Regions from separate parts of the Serratia odorifera genome, predicted to be linked through region 1. Evidence: predicted binding sites of a transcription regulator. Region 1 holds the regulator's gene; each other region holds the start of a gene.
The links. Region 1 encodes Fur, which represses iron uptake genes when iron is present. Its sites were predicted from a motif close to ATAATAATGAGAACNACTATCAA; they were not measured.
Positions count from the first base shown of each region.

Region 2: a site for Fur is predicted at 2,055-2,077, ahead of efeU (iron uptake transporter permease EfeU). Genes of this name have one in related genera too.
Region 3: a site for Fur is predicted at 2,716-2,738, ahead of feoA (ferrous iron transporter A). Genes of this name have one in related genera too.

Region 1 is NZ_JBGMUT010000005.1:256,181-260,535, forward strand. Features, by position in the region: gene ACCC84_RS15390 (beta-N-acetylhexosaminidase) at 1-2,352, shown strand, start outside; gene fur (ferric iron uptake transcriptional regulator) at 2,553-2,999, opposite strand; gene fldA (flavodoxin FldA) at 3,324-3,863, opposite strand; gene ybfE (LexA regulated protein) at 4,093-4,355, opposite strand, start outside.
Region 2 is NZ_JBGMUT010000002.1:629,121-633,475, reverse strand. Features, by position in the region: gene efeO (iron uptake system protein EfeO) at 1-1,103, opposite strand, end outside; gene efeU (iron uptake transporter permease EfeU) at 1,123-1,968, opposite strand; gene ACCC84_RS09065 (hypothetical protein) at 2,143-2,340, shown strand; gene putP (sodium/proline symporter PutP) at 2,427-3,911, opposite strand.
Region 3 is NZ_JBGMUT010000008.1:117,025-121,379, forward strand. Features, by position in the region: gene ACCC84_RS18170 (FeoC-like transcriptional regulator) at 1-10, opposite strand, end outside; gene feoB (Fe(2+) transporter permease subunit FeoB) at 10-2,325, opposite strand; gene feoA (ferrous iron transporter A) at 2,403-2,627, opposite strand; gene ACCC84_RS18185 (Tex family protein) at 3,196-4,355, opposite strand, start outside.

The sequences.
Region 1 (4,355 bases):
ATCTCTCACCTGACCGGCGATCTGTATAAATTGGTGCCAAGCGAAACCTTCAGCGGTTTCCCGGCTGGCAAAGCGGTGGAAATTCCGATCGTGACGGAATATTGGCAACTGTTCAAAACCGACTTCCTGCCGCGCTGGTATGCGACCTCTGGTGACGCCAAACCGAAAATGCTGGCCAATACCGATACCGAAGATCTGGATCAGTTTGTGGCACCGTTTACCGGCGATCAATGGAAACGTACCAAGGACGATAAAAACGTTCTGATGACGCCGGCCTCGCGCTTTGTCAAAAACGCCGAGTTGAAAACCCTGCCGACGGCGTCGTTGCGCGGGCAAATCATCCCGACGCCAATGGACGTCAAGGTTCATGCCCAGGACGTGGATCTGAGCAACGGCGTGGCGCTGGACCTGAGTGCGCTGGCCAAACCGTCGGCGGATGTGGTCAGTGAGCGTTTTACCCTGCTGGGGGTGGCACCGACACGCAGCGGTTATCCGATTAAAACCGACATCAAGCCGAACGCCTTCAAGGGCGACCTGGCGGTGGCAGGCGCCTATCAGTTGCAGATCGGCGCCAAACAGGCGGTGGTGACCGGCTTCGATCAGGCTGGGGTGTTCCATGGCCTGCAATCGATTCTGTCGCTGATCCCGACCACAGGCGACAAGAAAATCGCCACGCTGGATGTTAAAGATGCGCCGCGCTTTGAATACCGTGGCCTGTTCCTCGACGTTGCGCGCAACTTCCACCACAAGGATGCGGTGCTGCGTCTGCTGGATCAGATGGCGGCCTATAAGCTGAACAAGTTCCACTTCCACCTGACCGATGATGAAGGCTGGCGCATCGAGATCCCCGGCCTGCCGGAGCTGACCGAGATCGGCGGCCAACGCTGCCATGACCTGAGCGAAACAACCTGCCTGTTGCCGCAGTACGGTCAGGGGCCAGAGGTTTACGGTGGTTTCTTCAGCCGTCAGGACTATATCGACATCATCAAATACGCCCAGGCACGCCAGATTGAAGTGATCCCGGAGGTCGATATGCCGGCGCACGCGCGTGCGGCGGTGATATCCATGGAAGCGCGTTATAAGAAACTGCTTGCCGAAGGTAAGCAAAAAGAGGCCGAGGAGTTCCGTCTGCTGGATCCTACCGACAGCTCCAATACTACCTCGGTGCAATTCTTCAATCGCCAGAGCTATCTGAACCCGTGCCTGGATTCATCAACCCGCTTTGTCGACAAGGTGATCGGTGAAATTGCCCAAATGCATAAGGAAGCCGGTCAACCGCTGAAAACCTGGCACTTTGGCGGCGATGAAGCCAAGAACATCCGTCTGGGCGCCGGTTATACCGACATCAAACAGCCAGAACCGGGCAAAGGCATGCTCGATCTGAGCAAAGAAGACAAACCGTGGGCCAAGTCGCAGGTTTGCCAACAGATGATCAAGCAGGGCAAGGTTGCCGACATGGAACACTTGCCGAGCTACTTCGGTCAGGAAGTCAGCAAACTGGTTAAAGCGCACGGCATCGACAGAATGCAGGCCTGGCAGGATGGCTTGAAGGATGCCAAAGACGCCAAGGCGTTTGCCACGGCGCGCGTTGGCGTCAACTTCTGGGATACCCTGTACTGGGGCGGGTTCGATTCGGTAAATGACTGGGCCAACAAGGGTTACGAAGTGGTGGTTTCCAACCCCGACTACGTCTATCTGGACTTCCCGTATGAGGTCAATCCAAACGAAAGCGGCTATTACTGGGGCACCCGCTTCAGTGATGAGCGCAAAATATTCAGCTTTGCACCGGATAACATGCCGCAGAACGCTGAAACGTCGGTGGATCGCGATGGCAACTATTTCACCGCCAAGAGCGATAAACCGTGGCCGGGCGCCTATGGCCTTTCCGCCCAGCTGTGGAGTGAAGTGGTGCGCACCGATCCGCAAATGGAATATATGATGTTCCCGCGCTCGCTGTCGGTGGCGGAACGAGCCTGGCACCGTGCCAGCTGGGAACAGGACTATAAGGCAGGTCGAGAATACAAGGGCGGGGAAACCCACTTGGTCGATGACAAAAAGTTGCAGCAGGACTGGCTGCGGTTTGCCAACCTGCTGGGGCAGCGCGAGTTGGGCAAGCTGGATAAAGGCGGGATAAAATACCGCCTGCCGGTGCCAGGTGCGCGGATCGTCAACGGCAAGCTGGAGGCCAATATTGCTTTGCCGGGACTGGCTATCGAGTATTCCACCGACGGTGGCAAACAGTGGCAACGCTATGATGACAGCGCCAAGCCGGCAGTAGCCGGCGAGGTGCAAATTCGCGCGGTCAGCCCTGACGGCAAGCGCTTTAGCCGTGCGGAACCGGTGCAGGCGTAGTGACCAATGCCTCGCTGCGTGTCGGCGGCGGGGCGTTTGGGGTGTGGAGGGGGTAATACCCTGATGAAAGAGGTGGTTTGCCGCTGCATTGTTATCTTTTGTGACATGATTTCCCCGGCGCGTCCGGGGATTTTTTTGCCTGTCTGACAGGCATAAAAAAACCGCCGTCTGGCGGTTCCTTGCTTATTAATGCATCAGCATTATTTTTTGTCGTGCAGCGTATCGTCTTCGCGGCAATCACCGATGGCGCAATGACCGTACAGGTACAGGCTGTGGTTGGTGAGTTTGATGCCGTGCTGTTTGGCAATGTCACGCTGACGCGCTTCGATGGATTCATCGCTGAATTCGATCACTTTGCCGCAGTCCAGGCAAATCAGGTGATCGTGATGGTGCTGCTGAGTCAGTTCGAATACTGATTTGCCGCCTTCGAAATTATGACGGGTGACAATCCCGGCGTCGTCAAATTGGTTCAGTACGCGGTAAACCGTCGCCAGACCAATTTCTTCGCCCATATCAATCAGTTTCTTGTACAAATCTTCCGCACTGACGTGATGGCAAGCCGGATCTTGCAGTACTTCCAGGATTTTGAGTCGCGGAAGCGTGACTTTTAAGCCGGCCTTCTTTAATGCGGTATTGTTGTCAGTCATGCGGATTCAGTCCTGTTACTATGCTAATCAAGTTGAGGCATTTTTGCCTATGGCATCGGTCGGCACAAAGAATTTATTGCGTCTCATTATAGAACCGGTTGACCTAAATGGAAACCGCCGGTTGTTAACAAAGATATATTCGCACCGTTACATGTCACACATGTAACATCTTGATGGGTGGGATAAACCGAACCGCAGTCTACCGTGACGAGGGGGGAAGTTACAATTTTGTAGCTTCTATCGCTTCAATCCGTGATGTCGATAACGGCCCTGCGTTAATCATGCGTCTCGCAGGGCCTTGAACGGCGGGGAAATAACCGCTGCTTAACCTACGATGTCTGCCAGGCTCAGCTCTGCGCTGATTTGCGCCACCCAGCCCTGCACGCGTTCGTCGGTCAGTTCGGGTTGGCGATCTTCGTCAATCGCCAGGCCGATAAAGTGATCGTCGTCTGCCAGACCCTTGGAGGCTTCGAAATGATAGCCTTTGGTTGGCCAGTGGCCGACAATCGCTGCGCCGCGAGGTTCGATGATGTCACGAATGGTCCCCATCGCATCACAGAAATATTCCGCGTAATCTTCCTGATCGCCGCAGCCGAACAGCGCGACCAGTTTGCCATTGAAGTCTATTTCTTCCAGCGTAGGGAAAAAGTCGTCCCAGTCACATTGTGCTTCACCGTAATACCAGGTTGGGATACCGAGCAGCAGAATGTCGAATGCGTCCAGATCTTCTTTGCTGCTTTTGGCAATGTCATGCACCTCAGCCACATCGTCGCCAAAGCTCTGACGAAGAAGTTTTTGGATCATCTTGGCAATGTTTTCGGTATTGCCGGTGTCGCTGCCAAAGAAAATGCCTACGTTAGCCATATCGCGTATAACCTTTAAATTCAATTAATTACAATACTCGACGCCCGGCTTTCGCACCGGTATCGTTTAAAATATCGCCATGGTGAGGAGCCAGCTCCCACCGCTAAACGCGTATCATGCCAGAAATTTGCCCCGGGGTTTTATCGCGTTTATGCGATGCCCGAAGAATAAAATGCGGAGTTGATCCGGCGTCATCCTTAACGCCGCGCCGCGCGTGCGGCTGATAAGATCATTGTTCTGGCTGTTCTTCCGCCAGTTGCGCCAGCAGCATTTGCTCAATGAGCTCGCTGCGACTGATATTACGCTGTTCCGCCAGTTTGTTCAGAGCGTCCACCGCATCCGCGTTGATTTTCAGCTCCACACGCCGCAAACCACGTACTTTATCGCGCCGTAGCTGATTCCGCTTATTGATTCTAAGCTGTTCATCACGGGATAGCGGGTTGGTTTTCGGGCGCCCCGGACGGCGTTCATCTGCGAACAGATCCAGCGTCG
Region 2 (4,355 bases), on a different contig from region 1:
TGCGACAAATCTTCCGCCAGCGCGGTGATTGGTCCCTTCAACGCGTTGCGATCGGCATCGGTCAGTTTTTCATAAGAGGCGTAGCCGTCCCCGATTTTGTATTTCGCCAGCACGCCGTCGACGGTTTTGAAGTTGGCGTCAATTTTGGCCAGCAGCGCTCCATTGGCCTTGATCAGCAATGGGCGCAACAGGTTGACTATCTTCTGCGCGCCATCGACATTGGCCTGGAAATCCCACAGATCGGTGCGGCTGTAACGGTCCTCTTCGCCACTGATTTTACTGGCGGCCACTTCCTCGATCAGACCCGCTGCGCCGCCCACCACCTTGCTCGGTGGGAACGTCAGACCGGTAATGCGTTTTTGCAGTTCGACGGTGTCTCGGTACAGGCGATCGGCGTAATCGTTCATGCCGTTGGTGGTGTTATCGGCGAACAGCGCCTTTTCCAAACGGTGGAAGCCGGTGAAGTTGGGATCTTCGGCCTTTTTCTCGTAATCGTCTTCACGGGCGTCGATACTGCCGTCCAGATCGGAGAACAGTTCGGCGATCGGTTCGATACGCTCATAATGCTGCCGCGTCGGCGCATACAGCGTGCGCGCTTCTGCCAGATTGCCGGCCTTGACCGCATCGGTAAACCGTTTGGTCTGTTTGACCAGGCCATCGACCTCTTGGCTGACGTAGACCTTGTATTCGGCAATCGGCCCCACCAGATCCAGCACGCTCGGCTTGCCGTCACCGGCGGTGGCGGCCGCAGTCACCGTCAGTTTGCCCTTCGGATTGCTGAGCAGACCACAGGTCATGTCATACTCGCCGGGCTCGAGGTTGGCGGTCATTTTTTGCGTGAACCCCGGCGCAATATTTTCTCGCTCTTCCACCACCATCACGCCTTTGAGAATTTCCCATTCCAGGTTTTTCTGGCTGGCATTATGCACCACGAACTGGGTTTTGCCGGCCGACACGCTCAGTTGCATCGGCTCGCACTGCTTGTCGTTAACGCTAATCTTCACCTGCGGCACATCGGCCGCCGAGGCGCCGACGCTGAACGCCAACGCCGGTGCGGCCAGTAATGCGGCATGTAATGCCTTACGGCGGAATTGAGTCGTCATGCAAGATTCCCTGTTAAAGTTAATGGTTGATTTTACGTTGTGCCGCCACCGTGGCCGCGGCCGCACGCGGCGGCAGCAAAAAGCACACCAGTGCCGGGATCAGGTAGAGGAAATACACCGCCACTTCGCTGACCGACGGCGCTTCCTGATAGCCGAACATGCCCTCAAGCAGCGTGCCAAACAGCGAATGGGTGGAAAGCGTGGCGCTGAGATCGAATGCCACGGCCTGAAAGTGGTTCCACAGTCCCGCTTCGTGGAAGGCGCGGATCGCACCGGCCGCCAGACCGGCGGCGACAAACAGAATCAACAGGCTGGTCCATTTGAAGAATTTCGCCAGGTGCAGCTTGACCCCGCCCCAGTAAATCATCATGCCCAGCGCCATGGCGCAGACCAGGCCGAGTACCGCGCCGATCGGCGCGCCGATGCCCACATCCTGCTGGAACGCCGCCAGCAGGAAGAACACCGACTCCAGCCCTTCGCGCGCCACCGCAAAGAACACCATGGCAATCAATGCCCAACTCTGTCCCCTGCCAGACGCCAGCGCGTTGTCGATAGCCCCTTCCAGATGCACTTTCACCGAGCGGGATACCTTGCGCATCCAAAACACCATATAGGTCAGGATCAGCACCGCCACCACCGCCACCAGCCCCTCAAACAGCTCCTGCTGTTTCTGCGGGAATTCGCCGGTGGTTTCATTGATGAAGATCCCCAGCGCCAGGCACAGCGCGGCAGCGGCGATCACCCCAACCCACATGGCACCAAGCCATTGCCCGCGCTGGGTGCGCTTGAGGTAGCTGGCGATCAGACTGACGATCAGCGCGGCCTCAAGGCCCTCACGGAACATGATAAGAAAGGGTACAAACATAGGTTAACAACCTCTGAGATGACGACGATCGTCGATTGGCCGGCGAGAAATTCGGCGGTCGTTAATGTAAAGAAAAGTAAACCAGAACGATAGTGATTATCATTCTCTCAAGCAGAAATACAAGTGTGCGAAGGGTGATTTTTTCTTATCAAATTGTCGCCAGTTGTAACCATCGTGGATGAACCACCTTGCGCCAGGCTGACGCAGTCCATGCGGGTCACCGCCTGGAACCTGGCGATCGCCGGCGGCGGCATCATTGGCGATGTACTGTTGGATCGCCTTGGCGTCGGCGCGTTTTCGCCCGCATTGCTGGTGCTGCTGACGCGGGTATCGACCCGTGGTCAACACGCCTTTCCTGCCGTTCGCCGCTGAGCGCAACGGCGTTGCATCCCCAACCGTGGGCCAAAACGAAAAACGGCTCCATCAAGGAGCCGTTTCAATTTCGAGTAGAGCGCAGCTTAAACGGTTTTGAACTCCGCTTCCGCCTGGTCGAAACGTTCGGTGATGGTGGCGGACGGCTTACGCCCCATCAGGCTGACCAGCACAATAGCGATGCTGGCGAACAGGAAGCCAGGAATGATTTCGTACAGATCCAGCCAGGCATACTGCTTCCAGACCAGCACCGTCACCGCGCCCACCAGCATACCGGCCAACGCGCCGTTGCGCGTCATGCGCGACCACATCACCGAAATCAGCACCACTGGACCGAATGCCGCGCCAAAACCGGCCCAGGCGTAGCTCACCAGACCCAGTACACGGTTGTCCGGGTTGGCCGCCAGCGCGATGGCGATCAACGCCACCACCAGCACCATCAGACGCCCGACCCACACCAGCTCACGCTGGCTGGCCCCCTTGCGCAGGAAAGCCTTGTACAGGTCTTCGGTAATCGCGCTGGAACACACCAGCAGCTGGCAGCTCAGGGTACTCATTACCGCTGCCAGAATGGCCGACAGTAGAATACCGGCCACCCACGGGTTGAACAGCAGTCTCGCCAGTTCAATGAATACCCGCTCACCGTTCTGCGACACGTTGCCGGCCTGATCCGGGTTGTTGGCAAAATAGGCAATGCCGAAGAAACCGACCGCCACGGTACCAACCAGACACAGGATCATCCAGGCCATACTGATGCGACGGGCGCTGCGAATGGTACGGTGCGAATCCGCCGCCATAAAGCGCGCCAGAATGTGCGGCTGACCGAAATAGCCCAGCCCCCAGCCCAGCAGCGACAGGATGGCTACCAGATTCAGCCCCTTGAACATGTCGATATTGGCCGGGTTCTTGGCCTCGATCACCATCATGGAGGTGTCAATGCCGCCCACCGCCAGGATCACAAACACCGGCGTCAGGATCAGCGCAAAGATCATCAGGCTGGCCTGTACGGTATCGGTCCAGCTAACCGCCAGGAAACCACCGATAAAGGTATACAGAATGGTGGCTGCGGCGCCGGCCCACAGCGCCGTTTCATAACTCATGCCGAAGGTGCTTTCAAACAGGCGCGCACCGGCCACAATGCCGGAAGCACAGTAGATGGTGAAGAACACCAGAATAACGATGGCGGAAATCACCCGCAGCAGTTTGCTGTTGTCTTCAAAACGGCTGGTGAAGTAATCCGGTAGCGTCAAGGCATTGTTGTTGGCTTCGGTGTGTACCCGCAGGCGCCCCGCCACCAGTTTCCAGTTCAGATAGGCGCCTATGGTCAGACCGATGGCGATCCAGCTTTCGGAAATGCCAGACAGGAAAATCGCCCCGGGCAGTCCCATCAGCAACCAGCCGCTCATGTCGGAGGCGCCGGCAGACAACGCGGTCACCACGCTGCCCAGACTGCGGCCACCGAGGATATAGTCGTCAAAGTTATTGGTTGCCCGGTAGGCAAGCAGGCCGATCAGTACCATCCCGAATATGTACACCAGGAAGGTCACCAGCATAGGTGTGCTCATTGTCATAAACTCTCCACTCATTATTATTCGCTCTACGCTTTTTGCGCAGAATCGCGATGTATCATCATTTGCCCAACCGCCGGAACGAGGCGGAATGCGCATGTGCTGCGGGTAAAATAGTTTCAGCCCGGGAATATGAAACCGTTGGCTATCCTAGTTGACCCTTTCCAAAATCAACAACACTTTTAACAACAAAGTTACACAAAGTTTACCCTGCGTCACATTTAACCGCCTTATGGGTTGCACTCGCATCCTGCCAAAACGGTAGCACCTCTGCTGTTAGCAGCTATATCACTACCGCTGACGGTTGTACTGGCTGGCGCCTGATTTATGCAGCAAGAATCGTGCCGTGCTGCGATGTTAAAAAATCGAGTTGACTCACATTTCCCTCACTGGCCTGATTTAACAAGGTTGCACAAAGTTGCAACATGCAGGATATTGTCAGCATTC
Region 3 (4,355 bases), on a different contig from region 1:
GGCTGGCCATCAGTGACACTCTCCCTGTGGGCTTTGGCAGCAGCCGGTCGGCGTAGCGCGATGCAGGCGCACCGTGACACGGTTGCGCGCCTTGCGCAGCCCCAACAGAACCAGCGCGTTAAACACCAGTACCACCAGTATGCAGATCAGGCTGTACTGCGGATGTTGCTGGAAGGTGACGGCCTGATAAAACAGCGTGGCCAGCGAGTAGGCGACGTTCAGCCCCCACAGTATCGAAAATGTCATCCAGCCACGGCTGGATTCGCGGGCAATGGCCCCCATCACCGATACGCACGGCACATACAGCAGCACGAAGATCAGGTAACTGTAGGCGGAAATCGAGGTGCCGAACTTGCTGCTCATGGTGCCCATCGAACTGGCGTTCATTTCGCCATCACCCTTGCTGGCTTCGATCGGGTTGGACAGGACGCTCAGGCTGAAAGTGTCTTTCAGGCCTTGCCAGGTCTCGTGTAGCGCGTCGCCCAGCGCTGCCGGCAGGTCGAATTCGGCGGCGTCAAAAGGCGCATTGGCGATCTGTTCGGCGGTGTAAAGGGTATTGAGCGTGCCGACCACCACTTCTTTGGCCATCGCGCCGGTGACCAGGCCGACGGTCGCCTGCCAGTTGTCGGCGTGGACGCCCATCGGTTGTAGCAACGGTGTCAGCAGCTTGCTGACCGAGGCCAGCGCCGAGTCGTTGATGCTGTCTACCGGTTTGCCGCTGAAGGAGAAACTGTTCAGCCCACCAATAAAGATGCTGGCAATGACGATCACCTTGCCGGCGCGCAGCACAAAGCCTTTCAGCCGCTGCCAGGTTTGTAGCAGCAGGCTTTTCAGGTGCGGCACATGGTATACCGGCAATTCCATCACGAACGGCGAGGCTTCGCCGCGCATGATGGTGTACTTCAGCACCAGCCCGGTCAGAATGGCGACCACGATACCGAGCATATACAGCGAGAACACGACGCTTGCGCCATCCTGACCAAAGAAGGCAGCGGCAAACACGGCGAAGATCGCCAACCGTGCGCCACAGGACATAAACGGTGCCATCATGATGGTGATCAGCCGTTCACGCTGCGCGTCCAGGGTTCGCGCACCCATGATAGACGGTACGTTGCAACCAAAGCCGACGATCAATGGGACGAAGGATTTGCCAGGCAGGCCAAGCGCCTGCATCAGGCGATCCATCACAAACGCCGCCCGTGCCATATAGCCGGAATCTTCCAGGAACGACAGGAACAGGTACATCATGCCGATCTGCGGCACCAGCGGCAGTACCGTATTGATACCGCCGCCGACGCCCTGTGCCAGGAAAATTGTCAGCCACTGCGGGAAGTGCAGGGTATAGCCGAGCCACTGAATACCTTGAATGAAAATCGCGGCGGAACCGAGATCGAAAATCGGTTGCAGCGCGCCGCCGATGTTGATGGCCAGCAGGAACATCAGATACATCACCAGCAGGAAGATCGGCACCCCCAGCCAGCGGTTGAGGATCACGCTATCGAGGATCGCCGTCAGCCGGTTCGGCTGTGCCTGCTGTGCGTTGCTGGCGTCGGCACAAATGGTGGCAATTGACCGATAGCGCGCATCGGCAATCACCAGCGCCGGGTCTTCCTGCTGCTGCTGTTCCAGCGCCGTTTTGGCCGCCGGCAACAGTGGGAGGGCGTCGCCCGCCAACTGGTGGCTATAGATATCGCCCTCGAGCATTTGCAGCGCCAGCCAGCGGCGCTGTTCGCACGGCAGGCTGGCAGGCATTGCGGCGCTGAGCGTGTCGACTTCCTTGAGCAGTAAAGGCGGGTAGGCCACCAGCGCGGTCAATTGGTTGGTTTGATGATTATCAATCATCTGCTTGAGCACGCCGATCCCGTCCGCCTTGGTCGACACCATCGGCACCACCGGGCAGCCGAGGCGTGCCGACAGGGTGGCAACGTCGATCTGGATATGCTGGCTGTGGGCGATATCCAGCATGTTCAGCGCGACAATGCACGGAATGCCGAGCTCGAGTAGCTGCAGCGTCAGGTAGAGGTTGCGTTCAAGGTTCGAGGCGTCGATCACGTTGATCAACACGTCGGCATCGCCACTGAGGATATAATGGCAGGCGATCTGTTCGTCTAGCGAGGTTTGCTCTGAAATGGTGGTCAGGGAATAGGTGCCGGGCAGGTCCACCAGCGTGACCTGCGCCTGCGGCGTGGTGAAATGCCCCTCTTTACGCTCAACCGTGACGCCTGCCCAGTTGCCGACGCGCTGACGTGCCCCGGTGAGCTGATTGAACAGGGTGGTTTTCCCCGAATTTGGATTACCTATTAAGCCAATCGTTAATTTTTTCATCATTCAACATGAGTTCAATAGAGTATATCGGCACCACGCAATGCAGCGCGGCAAAGGCCCCGGGTGGATGGTCAGGCTTACGGCTGGCCTTCCAACGCGATCAGGGCGATATCTTTTTTACGCAGCACCAGACTGACGCGTTGGGTTTTTATTTCTATGGGGTCGCCGAACGGGGCAATGCGTATGACTTCAAACGACGCTCCCGGCAGCATGCCAAGCGACAGCAGTTTCTGGCGATAGGCAGGGCTGATATCGCTGGCGAAGCCGGTAATTTTATAAGACTGTTTAGGCAGAAGATGCATATTACCTTCCTAGAGCCGATGCCATCAGGCTATTTACGTGCATGGCCCCCATTGCGGCGGGCGAGGATTACGTTGAATACGTAAGGGAATAATAGTGAGAATGATTATCGTATTCAATACAAAAAATAGGGGTATTGGTAACTATTGGTAAATATCGACACATATTTCTACGGAAATAACATGGCTGCTATTATTACCACTAAGCAAGATAGGCTGCAAATGCGTGGTTTAGGTTAAATAGGTTAATGGATTGTGGCAGTATTTTCTGTTTAGAAATCATTTAATAAATATGTTTGCGTTAGTTTTCCATACCGCTAACAACCCACATTTTTCGCTAACAAACTCTGCGTAAAATAACGCTACCAACCGATTGTGTTACCTGCCAAAAAATAGCCGCGGCTATTAAATGTTAATGAACATGTTAACGCGAAAGTTTAATTAATATATCTAATGCTAGATGCCGGTAAGTTATTTATAAACGCCGGTTGAAATAAAAATGGCAAACAATTGCGATAAATCAAAAAACGCCGGTGAAAAACGGGCGAAGCGGATGCCTCGCCCGCAGGGATTAACGTTTTTTTCCAAACGCTGCGGCCAGCGCATCGCCCATGGCGCTGTTGCCAGCCGGCGTACTGGTGCGCGCTTTCGGCTTGCCGGCGGCTGGACGGGTCGCGTTGTCACGTGCTGGCGGGGTACCGCCGCGGCGCGCGGGTCCTTCGCCCGGCTGCTCGTCAAGACGCATGGTCAATGCAATGCGCTTGCGCTGCAGGTCCACTTCCATCACTTTCACTTTAACGATATCACCGGCTTTCACCACGCTGTGCGGATCTTCAACGAATTTATCTGCCAGCGAGGAGATGTGCACCAGACCGTCCTGATGGACGCCGATGTCAACGAACGCCCCGAAGTTGGTGACGTTGGTGACGGCACCTTCCAGAATCATGCCCGGTTGCAGGTCGTTGAGCGTTTCCACACCGTCGGCGAAGGTGGCGGTCTTGAATTCCGGACGCGGATCGCGGCCCGGTTTTTCCAGTTCCTTGAGGATGTCGGTAACCGTTGGTACGCCGAACTGCTGGTCGGTAAAGTCGCTGGCTTTCAGGCTGCGAACCATGCTCGGGTTGCCCATCAGATCCTGCAATGCCTGCTGGGTGGCGGCCAGAATACGCTCCACTACCGGGTAGGTTTCTGGGTGAACGGTCGAGGCATCCAGCGGGTTATCGCCGTGGTTGATGCGCAGGAAGCCGGCGCACTGTTCAAACGCTTTTGGTCCCAGGCGGCTGACTTTCAACAACTGTTCACGGTTGCTGAAACGGCCGTTTTCGTCGCGCCAGTTCACGATGTTTTGCGCCATCATGCGCGTCAGGCCGGCAACGCGGGTCAGCAACGGTACCGACGCGGTGTTCAGATCGACGCCGACGGCGTTCACACAGTCCTCGACCACCGAATCCAGTTTCTTCGCCAACTGGCTCTGGCTGACGTCATGCTGATACTGGCCGACACCGATGGATTTTGGATCAATCTTCACCAGTTCGGCCAGCGGATCCTGCAGACGGCGTGCGATCGACACCGCGCCGCGCAGTGAAACGTCGAGGTTCGGGAACTCCAGCGCCGCCAGTTCCGAGGCGGAATACACCGAGGCGCCGGCTTCGCTGACGATCACTTTCTGCGCCTTGACCTCTGGGAATTGCTTTTGCAGATCGATAAAGAAGCGTTCGGTTTCGCGTGATG